One region of the Zestomonas ipomoeae genome, then DNA from elsewhere that is predicted to be linked to it. Evidence: predicted binding sites of a transcription regulator. Region 1 holds the regulator's gene; each other region holds the start of a gene.

Region 1 (4,209 bases):
CGGCGACGCCAACGAATTTGGCGGCCGCTCGCGCATGCAGGCCCAGCTTGTTGATGATGGTTATCTCGCAGGCGGGCATCGCGCTTGAATCCTTCTAACTAAGGTCGCGGTGTCGGACCTGAACGTTCTTCAATGGTTGTTTGAGCGCGCGGCCGAGACGTTCGGCCAGGTACACCGAGCGGTGGTGGCCGCCGGTGCAGCCAATGGCAATGGTCACATACGCACGGTTGCTGGCCGCGAAGCGTGGCAGCCACTTATGCAGGTAGGCTTGGATATCCTGGAACATCTCCTCTACGTCGGGCTGGGCCGCCAGATAATCGATGACCGGCTGATCCAGCCCCGAGAAATCACGCAGGTCGGGTTTCCAGTAGGGATTGGGTAGACAGCGGACATCGAATACCAGGTCGGCATCGATCGGCATGCCGCGCTTGAAGCCGAACGATTCGACCAGAAAGGCGGTGCCCGGTTCCGGCTTGTTCAGCAGGCGGACCTTGATGCTATCGCGCAGCTGATAGAGATTCAGATGGGTGGTGTCGATCTTCAGGTCGGCCAGGTCCGAAATCGGACCCAGCAGCTGCGCCTCATCCTGGATGGCTTCGGCCAGCGAGCGGTTCTCATCGGTCAGCGGATGGCGTCGGCGGGTTTCCGAGAAGCGCTTGAGCAGGGCTTCGTCATCGGCGTCCAGATAGAGTACGTCGCACTGGATATGGCGGGCGCGCACCTCGTCGAGCAACTCGGGAAAGCGCTGCAGGTGGCTGGGCAGGTTGCGCGCATCGATGGAAACGGCGACCTGGGGTTGCAATAGTTCGGTATGCAGCAGGGCCCGTTCGGCCAACTCCGGGAGCAGGCCGGCCGGCAGATTGTCGATGCAGTAAAAGCCGTTATCCTCCAGCACATCGAGGGCGGTGCTCTTGCCCGAGCCGGAGCGGCCGCTGACGATGATCAAGCGCATGTCGGACCCTTACGAGTTGTTCTGCACGTCCACTACCACCTGATACAGGTCTTCACTGCTCGGTGCCTGGCGCAGTCGCTCGCGCACCTCGCTGCGGTCGAGCATGCTGGCGATCTGGCGAAGCAGTTCCAGGTGCGCGTCGGTGGCGGCCTCCGGAACCAGCAGAACGAACAGCAGGTCCACCGGGGCGCCGTCGATGGCGTCGAAGTCCACCGGTCGATCCAGACGCAGCAACGCACTGATCGGTGCGGCACAGCCGGGTAGGCGGCAGTGGGGGATGGCGATGCCATTGCCGAAGCCGGTCGAGCCGAGTTTCTCGCGGGCGATCAGGCTCTCGAAGATGTCCTGCGCATCGAGGTCCGGTAGCTCGCGGGCAACCAAATTGGCGATCTGTTCGAGAACGCGCTTCTTGCTGCCGCCCGGCACGTTCACCAGGGAACGGCCGGGGGTCAGGATATTTTCAAGTCGGATCATAGGAAGGGGAGGTCAGCGGGCCATGGCGCCCTGCTGGCGGTCGAGCTGCTTTTCCTTGTGCTTGATCAGTTGTCGGTCGAGCTTGTCGGTGAGCAGGTCGATGGCCGCGTACATGTCCTCATGCTCGGCATTGGCGACGACCTCGGCGCCTGAAACGTGCAGGGTGGCTTCGATCTTCTGTCTGAGTTTTTCGACCGTCATGATCACCTGCACGTTGGTGATCCGGTCGAAGTGGCGCTCCAGTCGGCCGAGTTTCTCGTCGACATAGTCGCGCAGGGCGTCGGTCACATCCAGCTGATGTCCACTGATGTTGACTTGCATACCGCTTCTCCTTGTTGCCGTGTGTGTAGAGACAAGCTAACGGGCTTGCCACCGGAACACTTTGGCGTGGATCAAGTTCGCATCACATTAGTCGCTTGCGTTCGCTGGAAGGCGCTATACCGAGGGATTCACGGTATTTGGCGACTGTGCGACGGGCTACTTGAATGCCCTGTGCTTCCAGTAAACCAGCGATCTTGCTGTCGCTCAACGGCTTTTTCGGATTTTCCGCGGCGACCAGTTTTTTCAGGATGGCGCGGATCGCCGTGGACGAGCATTCGCCGCCCTCGGCGGTGCTGACGTGGCTCGAGAAGAAGTATTTCAACTCGTATATGCCGCGGGGAGTGTGCATGAATTTCTGTGTGGTAACGCGGGAAATGGTCGACTCGTGCATGCCCACGGCCTCGGCGATGTCGTGCAGTACGAGCGGCTTCATCGCTTCGTCCCCGTACTCCAGGAAGCCGCGTTGGTGCTCGACGATCTGCGTGGCGACCTTCATCAGGGTTTCGTTGCGGCTCTGCAGGCTCTTGATGAACCAGCGGGCCTCCTGCAGCTGATTGCGCATGAAGGTGTTGTCGGTACTGGAGTCGGCGCGTTTGACGAAGCCTGCGTAGTGCGGGTTGACCCGCAGGCGCGGCACCGCCTCCTGATTGAGTTCCACCAGCCAGCGCTCGTTGTGCTTGCGCACGATTACATCGGGTACTACGTATTCGGGTTCGCTGGCTTCGATCTGCGAGCCTGGCCGCGGGTTGAGGCTCTGGATCAGCTCGATCACCTGCCGCAGCTCGTCCTCCTTGAGCTTCATACGGCGCATCAACTGGCTGTAGTCGCGGCTGCCGAGCAGTTCGAGGAAGTCCCCCGCCAGGCGCTGGGCCTCGCTCAGCCAGGGGGTGCTGGCCGGCAGCTGGCGCAATTGCAGCAACAGGCACTCGCGCAGGTCGCGCGCGCCGATGCCGGCCGGCTCGAATTGCTGGATACGGTGCAGGACGGCTTCGACCTCGTCGAGTTCGATGTCGAGTTCCGGATCGAAGGCTTCGACGACCTCCTCGAGGGTTTCTTCGAGATAGCCCTGGTTATTGATGCAGTCGATCAGGGTGACGGCGATCAATCGGTCCTTGTCGGACATCGGCGCCACGTTCAGCTGCCAGAGCAGGTGGCTTTGCAGGCTTTCGCCGGCGGAGGTGCGAGTGGTGAAGTCCCACTCGTCGTCGTCACTGCTCGGTAGGCTGCTGGCGCTGGTCTGGTAGATGTCTTCCCAGGCGGTATCGACCGGCAGCTCGTTGGGAATGCGGTCATGCCATTCGCCATCCTCCAGGCTCTCCACGTCGCTGCTGGATTCCTGGAAGCTGGTTTCCTGGCTGCTGCTGTTGTCCTGGCCGTTCGGTGGGGTCTGTTCGGCGCTATCGGCCAGCGGGTCGGAGTTGTCGAAGTCGTCGCCTTCCTCCTGCCGCTCGAGCATCGGGTTGGATTCCAGGGCCTCCTGAATTTCCTGCTGCAAATCCAGGGTGGACAGTTGGAGGAGGCGGATGGCCTGTTGCAGCTGCGGGGTCATCGTCAGCTGCTGGCCCATTTTAAGGACTAGCGAAGGTTTCATACGCACCTTGTTTGCCGGCGCTCAGCGCCTTTCCACAACAGGGCGCCAGACAAGCGCCACCAGGAAGCAAATTATATGCCTGACCTCTCGGGGTTTGCCTACAACTTCGTGAGGAAAAGTTGCGCCATTACAGGCGGAACTCGTGACCCAGGTAGACTTCCTTGACCAACTGGTTGGCCAGGATGGTGTCGGCGTCGCCTTCGGCGATCAGTTGGCCGTCATTGACAATATAGGCGGTTTCGCAGATGTCCAAGGTTTCGCGCACGTTGTGATCGGTGATCAACACGCCGATGCCCTTGGCCTTGAGATGGTGGATGATCTGCTTGATGTCGCCCACCGAGATCGGGTCGACGCCCGCGAAGGGTTCGTCGAGCAGAATGAATTTCGGCTCGGTGGCCAGGGCGCGGGCGATTTCCGCACGGCGACGCTCGCCGCCGGAAAGGCTCATGCCGAGGTTGTCGCGGATGTGGCTGATGTGGAATTCCTGCAACAGGCTTTCCAGTGCCTGGCGACGGCCGGCGCGGTCCAGATCCTTGCGGGTTTCCAAGATGGCCATGATGTTGTCGGCCACGCTGAGCTTGCGAAAGATCGAGGCTTCCTGTGGCAGGTAACCGATCCCGGCACGGGCACGGCCATGCATTGGCAGGTGAGTGACGTCCTGCTGGTCGATCAGCACCCGACCTTGGTCGGCGCCGACCAGGCCGACGATCATGTAGAAGCAGGTGGTCTTGCCGGCGCCGTTGGGGCCGAGCAGGCCGACGATCTGGCCGCTGTCGATGGACAGGCTGACGTCGCGAACCACCTGGCGGCCTTTGTAGCTCTTGGCCAGGTGTTGGGCTTTGAGGGTCGCCATTACTGGGCTTGGCCTTCT
Region 2 (4,209 bases), on a different contig from region 1:
CGCATAGCCTTGCAGCCGGTAGCCAAAGTTATTGACCAGGTAGCCATCGCGGTCGGTACCGAAATAACCGGCACGGGTGTAGCTCACTTCACCATTGTTGCTGGTGACGAAGAAGCCGTTGCCGTTGATCGCCAGGTCCAGGGCATTCTGGGTGTAGTTGATGTTGCCCTGGTTGAACAGTTGCGACACGTTCGCCAGCAGCACGCCGCTGCCCTGGGGGTTCGAGCCGGTTCCCAACACCGAGGAGGCGTAGACATCGGCAAACTCCGCCCGCGACTGCTTGAAGCCCGCGGTACCGGCGTTGGCGATGTTGTTGCCAGTGACGTTGAGGTCCTTGGAGGCCGCCCGCAGACCGCTGAGACCGATATTGAACGACATGGTGTACTCCTCTGCCGGTAGCGCCGGCGACTAAGCCTGTGGTTACTGACCGATGACCTGGACTTGGGACAAGGGGATGCTGCCGAGGCCGGCGAGGTTGAGCATCAGCTCACCGCCGTTCTGCCCGAGCGTGACGCTGTCGACGTTGGCCGGCAGCATCGTCCTGAGCCCCTTGGTTTCCTGTCCATAACTGGCCTGCGCCTCGAAGCGGTAGGTGCCGGGCGGCAAGAGATTGCCGCTGGCATCTTTGCCGTCCCACATGAAGCTGACATTGCCGGCGCTCTGCTGCCCCAGGTTGACCCGGCTGACCGCGGCCCCGGCGTTGTCGTAGACGTTGACGTAGACGTTGCTGCTGGTCGCCGGCAGGGCCAGGCTGGCGCGGAAGGTGGAACTGGTATCCACCACCGCGCGATCGGTTGGCACGATAACCTTGCGGCCGACCAGCGAGGACGCCTGCAGCGCCTGGGACGACTGGTAGCCGGAGAGAATCGACTCCATGCTGCTGTTCAGCTTCTCCACCCCTTCGACGGTGCTGAACTGCGCCAGCTGGGCGATGAACTCGCCGTTCTCCTGCGGCGACAGCGGGTCCTGGTTGTTCAACTGCGTGACCAGCAACTGGAGAAATTCGTTCTTGCCGAGGTCCTTGCTGGTCTTGCGCTCGTTGCTGAGCTGGTACTGGTCGAGAACCGATTTGCCCGTTTCGATGTTGCTACTGATGTTCATGCTGATCCCTCGTTAGTGGCTTACTGACCCAGGGTCAGCACGCGCTGCAACATCTGCTTGGCGGTGTTCATCATTTCGACGTTGGTCTGGAAGGCACGGCTGGCGGAGATCATGTCCGCCATTTCCTCGACTACGTTGACGTTGGGGTAATACACGTAGCCGTTCTCGTCAGCGGCCGGATGGTTCGGCTCGTAACGCTGGACCAGGTTGCTCTGGTCCTCGACCACGCCGAGCACCTGCACACCGCGCCCTGCGTTGTCCTGCTCGGCGAACAGCGAGCCGCGATCGCCGTCCTGCGCTTGCTGGAACAGAGTGGCGAATACCGGGTGACGGGCACGGTAGGTCTGGTCGACGCTCGACGACACCGTGTCGGCGTTGGCGATATTGCTGGAGATGGTGTTCAGACGGGTGCTCTGGGCACTCATGCCAGAACCGGCGATATTGAAGACGTTGGCTAGGGACATGGCAGTGCTCTCCGTTATTCGCCGCGCAGGGCGCCGATCAGCCCTTTGAACTTGCTGTTGAGAAAGGTGAAGCTGGCCTGGTACTGCACGGTGTTCTCGGCGTAGTTGGCCTGTTCCACCTGCAGGTCGACGGTGTTCTGGTCGATCGATGCATGGTTCGGCGAACGAAAGCGCAGCCCGGCGTCTGCCAGCTCCAGGCCCTGCGCGGCGATGTGCCGGTCGCTGGTCCGGCTCAGCTGCATAGTGCCGCGCTGCGCCCGGGCGTTCTGCTCGGCAAGCACCGAGGCGAAGTCCAGGTCGCGGGCCTTGTAGTTGGGCGTGTCGGCGTTGGCGATGTTGTTGGCCAGCACCTCGGCGCGCTGGGCGCGGAAGCCAAGTGCTTTTTCGTGGATGCCAAGCGCGCTTTCGAAACTGATGCTCATGGTCGGGGACCTTGTCTGGTGTTGCGTGCCAGACATTCAGCAAGCGCCGTGCCAATTTAATTTATTCTTTATTTTCAGACACTTAATGAATTAAGCCTGCCCAAGGCAGGCGAAAGCGGCAAGGCTTTTCCGCCAGTGGACACAGAAGCGGCAAACCTGGACCCCAGGTTGCCGCCAAGCCATGCCCTCGGCGTGCGAGCGCTCGCCGCCGATCCATCACGGAAACAAAAAGGGAGGCCATGTGGCCTCCCCATCGAGCGTCGCGGCGATCATTTCACCTTGTAGATGATCCCCGGGCTGCATTGCACCATCTGGTACTTGTCCGGCAACCCGTTCAGCGCCTCGGAGGCCCCCAGGAACAGGTATCCCCCGGGCTTCAGCGTGGCGTGGATGCGGGTGAGGATGTCCTTCTTCACCTCGGCGGAAAAATAGATCAGCACGTTGCGGCAGAACACGATGTCGAACTTGCCGAGGCTGGCATAGCTGTCGAGCAGGTTCAGCGCTCGGAACTCCACCCGACTCTTGATCGGCGCCTTGACTGCCCAGCGTCCCGGGCCCTTGGGGTCGAAGTAGCGCTGCAAGCGCTCCTGGGACAGGCCGCGCCCCATCGCCAGACTGTCGTACTCACCGCCCTTGCAGGCCGTGAGCATGGAGCTGGACAGGTCAGTGGCCACGATCTGCACACCGGACTTGAGCTGCCCCAGGTTGCTGCGCTCGAACTCGTCGATGGTCATCGACAGCGAATACGGCTCCTGGCCGGACGAACAGGCCGCCGACCAGATGCGCAGACGCTGTCCGGGGCTGGCCTTGATCATCTCCGGCAGCACCCGGTTCTTCAGCACCTCGAACGGATAAGTATCGCGAAACCACAGGGTCTCGTTGGTGGTCATGGCGTCCACCACCTGCTCGCGCAAGCCGCTGCGCGGCTGACCCTGCATGCGCTGCACCAGCTCGCCAAGGGTCTTGATGCCCTGCTGCTCCATCAGCTTGTTGAGTCGGCTGGACACCAGGTACTGCTTGTTGCTGCCAAGCAGAATACCGCAGGCCTTTTCCAGAAAGATCCGGAACTGCTCAAAATCCACATTTCCCGAAGACACTAGCAACGCCTCGCCGCTCATATGAATTGCCGAGGGCCGAGCCCTCAGCCCCCGTCCACTGCTTTGATGCGTTCAGCCACCCGCGCCGCCAGCTCGTCGGGACGAAACTTGGCGAGGAAATCGTTGGCCCCGACCTTCTTGACCATCGCCTGGTTGAACACACCGGATAGCGAAGTATGCAGGAGGATATGCATCTTCTGCATGCGCGGATCGGCACGAATCTCCGCGGTGAGGGTGTAGCCGTCCATTTCCGGCATCTCGATGTCGGAAATCAGCATGAGCAGTTCCTGCTCCGGGTTCCTGCCCTCGCTGAGCATCTTGTGCAGATAGTCCAGTGCCTCGCGCCCGTCGTTCAGGGCCGTCACCTCCACACCGACGCTCTGCAGACAACGCGCCACCTGCTTGCGCGCCACCGAGGAGTCGTCGCAGATCAACACATGCTTGGAGACTGCCCGGGCCTGCGTCTCGACATCGATGACTCCCTCGGAAATGTGCTCCGACATCGGCGCCACTTCGGCAAGGATCTTCTCCACGTCGATGATTTCCACCAACTGCTTGTCGACCCGCGTCACCGCCGTCAGGTAGTGATCGCGACCGGTGCCCTTGGGTGGCGGATGGATCTCCTCCCAGTTCATGTTGACGATGCGCTCCACCGAACGCACCAGGAAACCCTGCACCTTGGTGTTGTACTCGGTGATGATGACGAAGCTGTTTTTCAGATCATCCAACCCCTTGCGCCCGGTCGCCATCGACAGGTCGAGGATCGGGATGGTGCCCCCGCGTATGTTGGCGACACCGCGCACCACCGGGCTGGACTTGGGCATGATGGTGAGCTTGGGGCATTGCAGCACCTCCTTCACCTTGAACACGTTGATCCCGTACAGCTGACTGCCGTCGAGACGGAACAGCAACAACTCCAGGCGGTTCTGCCCAACCAGTTGCGTACGCTGGTTAACCGAATCCAATACACCGGCCATGCCAGACTCCTATCGATCAAGTACCCCGACGCTTAGCTTAGATTAGCAGGCGGCACGGGCCTTGCTTTTTGAACTTGTATGAACGCGAAATCGACGCTTTTCCGCCGCTGCATAGCAAAATGCCACATCCTGTTGGTCGTTTTACCCG
Region 3 (4,209 bases), on a different contig from region 1:
GAACAGCTCAAACACACCCTGCTGATGTTCGACGCCTTCCATGACGTCGCCGAGAAAGCCAAGGCCGGCAATGCCAACGCCAAGGCCGTACTGCAGTCCTGGGCCGATGGCGAGTGGTTCACCAACCGCCCGGCCGTCCCGGAGAAGGTCACCCTGGCCGTTTTCAAGGTCACCGGCGAAACCAACACCGACGACCTGTCGCCGGCTCCGGATGCCTGGTCGCGCCCGGACATCCCGCTGCACGCCCTGGCCATGCTGAAAATGGCCCGCGATGGCATCAACCCCGACGTGCCTGGCTCGGTCGGCCCGCTGAAGCAGATGGAAGAACTGAAGGCCAAGGGCTTCCCGGTTGCCTACGTCGGTGACGTGGTCGGTACCGGCTCTTCCCGCAAGTCCGCCACCAACTCGGTGCTGTGGTTCTTCGGTGACGACATTCCCTTCGTTCCGAACAAGCGCGCTGGCGGTTTCTGCTTCGGCACCAAGATCGCCCCGATCTTCTACAACACCATGGAAGACGCCGGCGCCCTGCCGATCGAATTCGACTGCACCAACCTGGCCATGGGCGACGTGATCGACGTCTACCCGATCAAGGGTGAAGTGCGCCGTCACGGCAGCGACGAGCTGGTCACCACTTTCCAGCTGAAGACCGACGTGCTGCTCGACGAAGTTCGCGCAGGCGGCCGTATTCCGCTGATCGTCGGTCGCGGCCTGACCGACAAGGCGCGCGCCGAGCTCGGTCTGGGCGCCTCCGACCTGTTCAAGAAGCCGGAAGCACCGGCCGACAGCGGCAAGGGCTTCACCCTGGCGCAGAAGATGGTCGGCCGCGCTTGCGGTCTGCCGGAAGGCCAGGGCGTGCGTCCGGGCACCTACTGCGAGCCGAAGATGACCACCGTCGGCTCCCAGGACACCACCGGCCCGATGACCCGCGACGAGCTGAAAGACCTGGCTTGCCTGGGCTTCTCCGCCGACCTGGTGATGCAGTCCTTCTGCCACACCGCGGCCTATCCGAAGCCGATCGACGTCACCACCCACCACACCCTGCCGGATTTCATCCGCACCCGTGGCGGCGTGTCCCTGCGTCCGGGCGACGGCATCATCCACAGCTGGCTGAACCGCATGCTGCTGCCGGATACCGTCGGCACCGGTGGCGACTCGCACACCCGCTTCCCGATCGGGATTTCCTTCCCGGCCGGCTCCGGCCTGGTGGCCTTCGCCGCCGCCACCGGCGTGATGCCGCTGGACATGCCGGAATCCGTCCTGGTGCGCTTCAAGGGCAAGATGCAGCCCGGGATCACCCTGCGTGACCTGGTGCATGCCATCCCCTACTACGCCATCCAGGCCGGCCTGCTGACCGTCGAGAAGAAGGGCAAGAAGAACATCTTCTCCGGCCGCATCCTCGAGATCGAAGGCCTGAACGAGCTGACCGTCGAGCAAGCGTTCGAGCTGTCCGACGCCTCCGCCGAGCGTTCCGCTGCCGGTTGCGCGATCAAGCTGCCGGAAGCGGCCATCGCCGAGTACCTGAACTCCAACATCACCCTGCTGCGCTGGATGATCGGCGAAGGCTACGGCGACGCCCGCACCCTGGAGCGTCGCGCCCAGGCGATGGAAGCCTGGCTGGCCGATCCGAAGCTGCTGGAAGCGGACAAGGACGCCGAATACGCCGCGGTGATCGAGATCGACCTGGCCAACGTGAAAGAGCCGGTCCTCTGCGCGCCGAACGATCCGGACGATGCCCGTCTGCTGTCCACCGTGGCCGGCGAGAAGATCGACGAGGTGTTCATTGGCTCCTGCATGACCAACATCGGCCACTTCCGCGCTGCCGGCAAGTTGCTGGATAAGGTCAAGGGCGGCATTCCGACCCGCCTGTGGCTGGCTCCGCCGACCAAGATGGACGCCCACCAGCTGACCGAGGAAGGCTACTACGGCATCTACGGCAAGGCCGGTGCGCGCATGGAAATGCCCGGCTGCTCGCTGTGCATGGGTAACCAGGCACGCGTCCAGACCGGTTCCACCGTGGTTTCCACCTCCACCCGTAACTTCCCGAACCGCCTGGGCGACGCGACCAACGTGTACCTGGCCTCCGCCGAACTGGCAGCGGTCGCCTCGATCATCGGCAAGCTGCCGACCGTCGAGGAGTACATGCAGTACGCGAAGGACATCGACAGCATGGCTGCCGACGTCTACCGCTACCTGAGCTTCGATCAGATCGCCGAGTACAAGGAAGCCGCTGCGAACGCCCAGATCCCGGTCGTTCAAGCCTAAGCCTTAGCCGGCAACGAATGAGCCCCGCCCCGTGCGGGGCTTTTTCTTTTCGCCTCGCGAGGAAACGCGATCTGCACGCAGGGGCGAATTCATTCGCCCTAGAGATCGCCATCGGACGATGGCATATCGCTTGCTAGCTCCATTGCAAAAGAACCGTCTCCAACGGCGGAGTCGGTTCACAGGCAATGGCGCCGCTTACAGCTCCTGCATCGGGCAGCAGTTGGAGCGGCGCCTTTTTGTTCAACGGTGGAACAAAAGCAAATGACCGACAACCAAGCAACTTCGCGCAAAGATGCCCTGGCCTGGGTCGCTGGCAGCGATGCCCCGGAAAAGAACGCCATCAACCTGGGCTTCATGGCCCTGACCGACTCTGCCTCACTGATCGTCGCCGCCACCCAGGGCTTCGCCCAGCCCTACGGCTTGACGCTGAACCTCAAGCGCCAGGCATCCTGGGCGACGCTGCGCGACAAGCTCATCAGCGGCGAACTGGACGCCGCGCAGGGCCTCTACGGCCTGCTCTACGCCGTGCACCTGGGAATCGGCGGCACGCCGCCGGTGGACATGGCGGTGCTCATGGGCCTGTCCCAGAACGGCCAGAGCATCAACCTCTCGCAACCGCTGAAGGATGCCGGCGTGACCAGTGGCGAAGCGCTATCCCGCTACGCGCACCAAAGTGATGCAAAGCTGACCCTGGCGCAGACTTTCCCCACCGGCACCCATGCCTTGTGGCTCTACTACTGGCTGGCCAGCCAGGGCATTCACCCGTTGGACGACGTCAATACCGTGGTGGTGCCGCCCTCGCAGATGGTCGCCCACATCCAGGCCGGCCGCATCGACGGCTTCTGTGCCGGCGAGCCCTGGGGCGCCCAGGCGATCGAAGAGCGCATGGGCTTCACCCTGGCCACCAGCCAGTCGATCTGGCCCGACCATCCGGAAAAGGTGCTCGGCTGCACCCGCGAATTCGTCGAAACCTACCCGAATACTGCCCGCGCCCTGGTGATGGCCGTGCTGGAAGCCAGCCGCTTCATCGATGCGAGCGAAGAGAACAAGCGCAGCACCGCGCAGTTGCTCAGCAGCAGCGAGTACGTGGACGCCCCGCTGGCGGCGATCCAGCCGCGCTTTCTCGGCCAATACGAGGACGGCATCGGGCACGCCTGGCTGGACCGGCATGCCCTGCGGTTCTTCGGCGACGGCGAGGTGAACATGCCCTACCTGTCCGATGGCCTCTGGTTCATGACCCAGTTCCGCCGCTGGGGCCTGCTGCGCGACGACCCGGACTACCAAGGCGTGGCCGCCCAGGTCCAGCAACTGGCCCTTTACCGCGATGCCGCCAGCGCCCTGGGCATCCCGGTACCCGCCACGCCCATGCGCCGTTCCATACTGCTCGACGGTAAGCTATGGGACGGCTGCGATCCCGCCGGCTACGCGCGCAGTTTCGCCCTGCACGCGCTGGCCAACGACAAACAGACGCTTGCCCTCTAACTCAACGGGACAACCGCCACTATGCTGCGCATCCTCCTGATCAACGACACCGCCAAGAAAGTCGGTCGCCTCAAGGCCGTGCTGATCGAAGCCGGTTTCGACGTGATCGACGAGTCCGGGCTGACCATCGACCTGCCCGAGCGGGTCGAGGCCGTGCGCCCCGACGTAATCCTGATCGACACCGAGTCACCGGGCCGCGACGTGATGGAACAGGTGTGCCTGGTCACCCGCGACCAGCCCCGCCCCATCGTCATGTTCACCGACGAAGACGACCCCGACGTGATGCGCCAGGCGATCAAGTCCGGCGTCAGCGCCTACATCGTCGAGGGCATGCAAGCCAGTCGCCTCAAGCCAATCCTCGAGGTCGCAATGGCCCGCTTCGAAAACGACCAGGCATTGCGCGCGCAGCTGCATGCTCGCGACCAGCAACTGGCCGAGCGCAAGCGCATCGAACTGGCCAAGGGC
Region 4 (4,209 bases), on a different contig from region 1:
CTACCCCTGAATTCCGTGGAGCGGACATGAGTTTGCAACTGACTTTCGGCGAAGCCAGCGCCACCGGCCCACGGGAGGAGAACCAGGACGCCCTGCGCGTAGTGACGCCGGCGCCCGCCCTGGCGGCGAGCAAGGGGTACCTGTTCGCCGTCGCCGACGGTGTCAGCCAGTGCGCGGACGGCGGCCTGGCGGCCCGCGCCACGCTGCAAGCCCTGGCGCTGGACTACTACGCCACGCCGGAGACCTGGGCGGTGGCGCACTCCCTCGACCGCCTGCTATCGGCCCACAACCGCTGGCTGCAAGCCAACGGCGGCGGCCAGCCGCTGCTCACCACCCTGACCACGCTGGTCCTGCGCGGCCGTCGCTTCACCCTCGCCCATGTCGGCGACTGCCGCGCCTACCGCTGGCACGCCGGCCAGCTGGAGCGCCTCAGCGAGGATCACGTCTGGGAGCAGCCGGGCATGCAGCATGTGCTCAAGCGTGCCCTCGGCCTCGACCAGCATCTGCTGGTGGACTATCTGGACGGCGAGCTGCGCGAGGGCGAGAGCTTTCTGATCGTCAGCGACGGCGTCTGGGCCCAGCTTGGCGATCACGGCATCCGCCGCATCCTGCAGGATGAAAGCGACCCATCCGCCATCGCCCAGGCCCTGGTGAGCGCCGCGCACCTGGCCGGTAGCCAGGACAACGCCAGCGCATTGCTGGTGCGCATCGATCACTTGCCGGAAAGCGCCCTCGCCGACACCCTCGCCCAGTTGCATCATTGGCCGCTGCCGCCGCGCCTGCGCGACGGCCAGGGCTTCGAAGGCTGGCAGGTGGAGCGCCTGCTTGGCGAATCGCGGCAATCGCTGCTCTACCGGGTGCGCGACGCCCAGGCACGGCGCTGGTTGCTGAAAACCCTGCCGGCCAGCCGCCACGACGAGGCCAACGCCGGCCCCGCACTGCTGCAGGAAGAGTGGTTCCTGCGCCGCGTCGCCGGTCGCTATTTTCCCGAGCTGCATCCGCTGCCGCAGCGCCAGCACCTGTACTACGTACAGCGTGAGTACCCAGGCGAGACCCTCGCCGAGCACCTGCGCCTGACCGGCCCGCTGGGTCTTCCGGAATGGCTCGACCTGGCGCCACAACTGCTGCGCGCCCTCGGCATGCTGCACCGGCGCAATATCCTGCACCGCGACATCAAGCCGGATAACCTGCTCTGGGGCGACGACGGCGAGCTGCGGGTATTGGACTTCGGCCTCGCCTATTGCCCGGGCCTGTCCAAGGACGAGGCTCATGCACTGCCCGGCACGCCCAGCTATATCGCCCCGGAGGCCTTCGCCGGCGCCGCGCCGAGTGCCCAGCAGGACCTCTACGCCGCCGGCGTCACGCTCTACCACTTGCTTACCGGGCACTATCCGTACGGCGAAGTGGAGCCGTTCCAGCATCCGCGCTTCGGTGCACCGATACCAGCCAGCCGCTATCGACCGGATCTGCCCGCCTGGATCGACGAGAGCCTGAGCCGCGCCATCGCCGCCGACCCGACGCAGCGCTTCGAAACCGCCGAGGAGTGGCTGCTCAATCTCGAACAGGGCGAACGCCAGGCGCTGAGCCAGCGCCCTCGCCCCCTGCTGGAACGCGAGCCGCTGAAGTTCTGGCGCGGCCTGGCCTGCGCCTCCTTGCTACTGCATCTGGTGATGCTCATCGCCTGGCTGTACCGCCACTGACTCGGCACGGCGCGATCCTGTAGCCGTCCAGGCCAGGAGGCGCCCTCCACCACACCTCGGCGGCGACCAGCCGCACGGCCCGTGGCCGAGCCGCTGGCGCCGAGCGCACCGGCCCGGCTCGCACAGCAAGCGTGCACCGTGCTGCAGCATGGTGCACTCGGACCGCCATCCGGCCTGAGCATACGGGCGCCATGCCACGCCAACCGTGGCTTTCAGCCAGTTGGCACGCCCCCTGCTTAGGGATAGGCACATCGAGCGCGGCCTTCAAAGGTGAACGGCGGCGCTCCCCGACAGGCCCAAGGCTGATAACGGGAACGGACAAAGGCGTCCTCGCTAGCACTAGCGGGGCGCCTTTTTTGTTGCCTTGAATTTCATGAACATCCCTGCGCGGCAGGCCCGGTTCGCGGAGACACCTGATGAACAAACTCAAACTAGTGATGATCGGCAACGGCATGGCCGGCGTGCGCACGCTGGAGGAGCTGCTCAAGCTCACGCCGGATCTCTACGACATCACCGTGTTCGGCGCCGAGCCACATCCCAACTACAACCGCATCCTGCTCTCGCCGGTGCTGGCCGGCGAGCAGACCTTCGAAGAGATCGTGCTCAACGACCTCAACTGGTACGCGGAAAACAACATTCGCCTGATGCTCAATCGCAAGGTCGTGGAAATCGACCGAGTCAAGCGCCGGGTGATTGCCGAAGACGGCAGCGAGGCCGAATACGATCGCCTGCTCATCGCCACCGGCTCCAACCCGTTCATCCTGCCGATTCCCGGCAACAAGCTGCAGGGCGTGATCGGCTACCGCGATATCGCCGACACCCAGGCGATGATGGACACCGCCCAGACCCACAGCCATGCCGTGGTCATCGGCGGCGGCCTGCTCGGCCTGGAAGCAGCCAACGGCCTCAAGCTGCGCGGCATGGACGTAACCGTGGTGCACATCAGCGACTGGCTGATGGAGCGCCAGCTCGACCCCACCGCCGGCAAGCTGCTGCAAACCGCACTCGAAGCCCGTGGCCTGAAATTCAAGCTGGCCAAGCAGACCGCCGAGCTGATCGGCAACGAAGAGGGCCGGGTCAAGGCCGTGCGCTTCTCCGACGATGAAGTGATCCCGGCTGATCTGGTGGTGATGGCCGCGGGCATCCGCCCCAACAGCGAACTGGCGGAAAAGGCCGGCATCCCCTGCAACCGCGGCATCCTGGTCAACGACACCCTGCAAACCTATGACCCGCGCGTCTACTCGGTGGGCGAATGCGCCAACCACCGCGGCATCGCCTACGGCCTGGTGGCGCCGCTGTTCGAACAGGCCAAGGTCTGCGCCAACCACCTGGCCATGCTCGGCTTTGCCCGCTACCAGGGTTCGGTGACCTCCACCAAGCTCAAGGTGACCGGCATCGACCTGTTCTCCGCCGGCGACTTCATGGGCGGCGAAGGCACCGAGACCATCACCCTCTCCGACCCCATCGGCGGCGTCTACAAGAAGCTGGTGATCAAGGACGACGTCCTGGTCGGCGCTTGCCTCTACGGCGACACCGCCGACGGCGGCTGGTACTTCCGGCAGATCCGCGAGAACCACAACGTCAGCGAGATCCGCGACCACCTGATGTTCGGCGAGAACGCCATCGGCGACACCGGCCACCAAGGCCAGAGCAAAGCCATGTCGATGCCCGACGACATGGAAGTCTGCGGCTGCAACGGCGTGTGCAAGGGCACTATCGTCAAGGCCATCCAGGAGCACGGCCTGTTCTCCGTCGACGAGGTGAAGAAACACACCAAGGCCGCCAGCTCCTGCGGCTCCTGCACCGGCCTGGTGGAGCAAATCCTGATCAACACCGTCGGCGGCGCTGCCGATGTCAAACCGAAGAGCGAAAAAGCCGTGTGCGGCTGCACCGAACTGAACCACGGCCAGGTGCGCAAGGCGATCCGCGATCACCACCTAACCAGCATCGCCGATGCCATGGCCTTCATGGAGTGGACCACGCCCAACGGCTGCGCCACCTGCCGCCCGGCGCTGAACTACTACCTGATCTCCACCTGGCCGGGCGAGGCCAAGGACGACCCGCAGTCGCGCTTCATCAACGAGCGCGCCCACGCCAACATCCAGAAGGATGGTACCTACTCGGTGGTACCGCGCATGTGGGGCGGCGTGACCAACGCCTCCGAACTGCGCCGCATTGCCGACGTGGCGGACAAGTACCAGGTGCCGATGGTCAAGGTCACGGGCGGCCAGCGCATCGACCTGCTGGGCATCAAGAAGGAAGACCTGCCCGGCGTGTGGAGAGACCTCGACATGCCCTCCGGCCACGCCTACGGCAAGTCCATCCGCACGGTGAAGACCTGCGTCGGCAGCGAATTCTGCCGCTTCGGCACGCAGAACAGCACGCAGATGGGCATCGACCTGGAGCACGCGCTGTTCAACATGTGGTCGCCGCACAAGGTCAAGCTGGCCGTCTCCGGCTGTCCGCGCAACTGCGCCGAATCCGGCATCAAGGACGTCGGCATCATCGG

What was found. The regulator sigma-54, encoded in region 1, starts transcription at its own class of promoters, with help from an activator protein. The targets are predictions, from matches to a motif close to ANTGGCATNNANNTTGCTNT.
Region 2: the regulator sigma-54 is predicted to act here: its motif matches at 2,024-2,043, upstream of flgB (flagellar basal body rod protein FlgB).
Region 3: the regulator sigma-54 is predicted to act here: its motif matches at 2,380-2,399, upstream of ACWKV7_RS14775 (CmpA/NrtA family ABC transporter substrate-binding protein).
Region 4: the regulator sigma-54 is predicted to act here: its motif matches at 1,920-1,939, upstream of nirB (nitrite reductase large subunit NirB).

Annotation. Positions count from the first base shown of each region.
Region 1 covers NZ_JBSKHQ010000007.1:111,123-115,331, reverse strand. Annotated here, with positions in the region: gene ACWKV7_RS10545 (HPr family phosphocarrier protein) at 1-79, opposite strand, end outside; gene rapZ (RNase adapter RapZ) at 95-952, opposite strand; gene ptsN (PTS IIA-like nitrogen regulatory protein PtsN) at 962-1,426, opposite strand; gene hpf (ribosome hibernation-promoting factor, HPF/YfiA family) at 1,439-1,747, opposite strand; gene ACWKV7_RS10525 (RNA polymerase factor sigma-54) at 1,830-3,338, opposite strand; gene lptB (LPS export ABC transporter ATP-binding protein) at 3,466-4,191, opposite strand; gene lptA (lipopolysaccharide transport periplasmic protein LptA) at 4,191-4,209, opposite strand, start outside.
Region 2 covers NZ_JBSKHQ010000001.1:411,412-415,620, forward strand. Annotated here, with positions in the region: gene ACWKV7_RS01780 (flagellar hook protein FlgE) at 1-378, opposite strand, end outside; gene flgD (flagellar hook assembly protein FlgD) at 421-1,101, opposite strand; gene flgC (flagellar basal body rod protein FlgC) at 1,122-1,565, opposite strand; gene flgB (flagellar basal body rod protein FlgB) at 1,580-1,987, opposite strand; gene cheR (protein-glutamate O-methyltransferase CheR) at 2,257-3,084, opposite strand; gene ACWKV7_RS01805 (chemotaxis protein CheV) at 3,129-4,061, opposite strand; gene flgA (flagellar basal body P-ring formation chaperone FlgA) at 4,140-4,209, shown strand, end outside.
Region 3 covers NZ_JBSKHQ010000013.1:10,899-15,107, forward strand. Annotated here, with positions in the region: gene acnB (bifunctional aconitate hydratase 2/2-methylisocitrate dehydratase) at 1-2,262, shown strand, start outside; gene ACWKV7_RS14775 (CmpA/NrtA family ABC transporter substrate-binding protein) at 2,524-3,744, shown strand; gene ACWKV7_RS14780 (ANTAR domain-containing response regulator) at 3,766-4,209, shown strand, end outside.
Region 4 covers NZ_JBSKHQ010000013.1:126,896-131,104, forward strand. Annotated here, with positions in the region: gene ACWKV7_RS15370 (bifunctional protein-serine/threonine kinase/phosphatase) at 27-1,700, shown strand; gene nirB (nitrite reductase large subunit NirB) at 2,117-4,209, shown strand, end outside.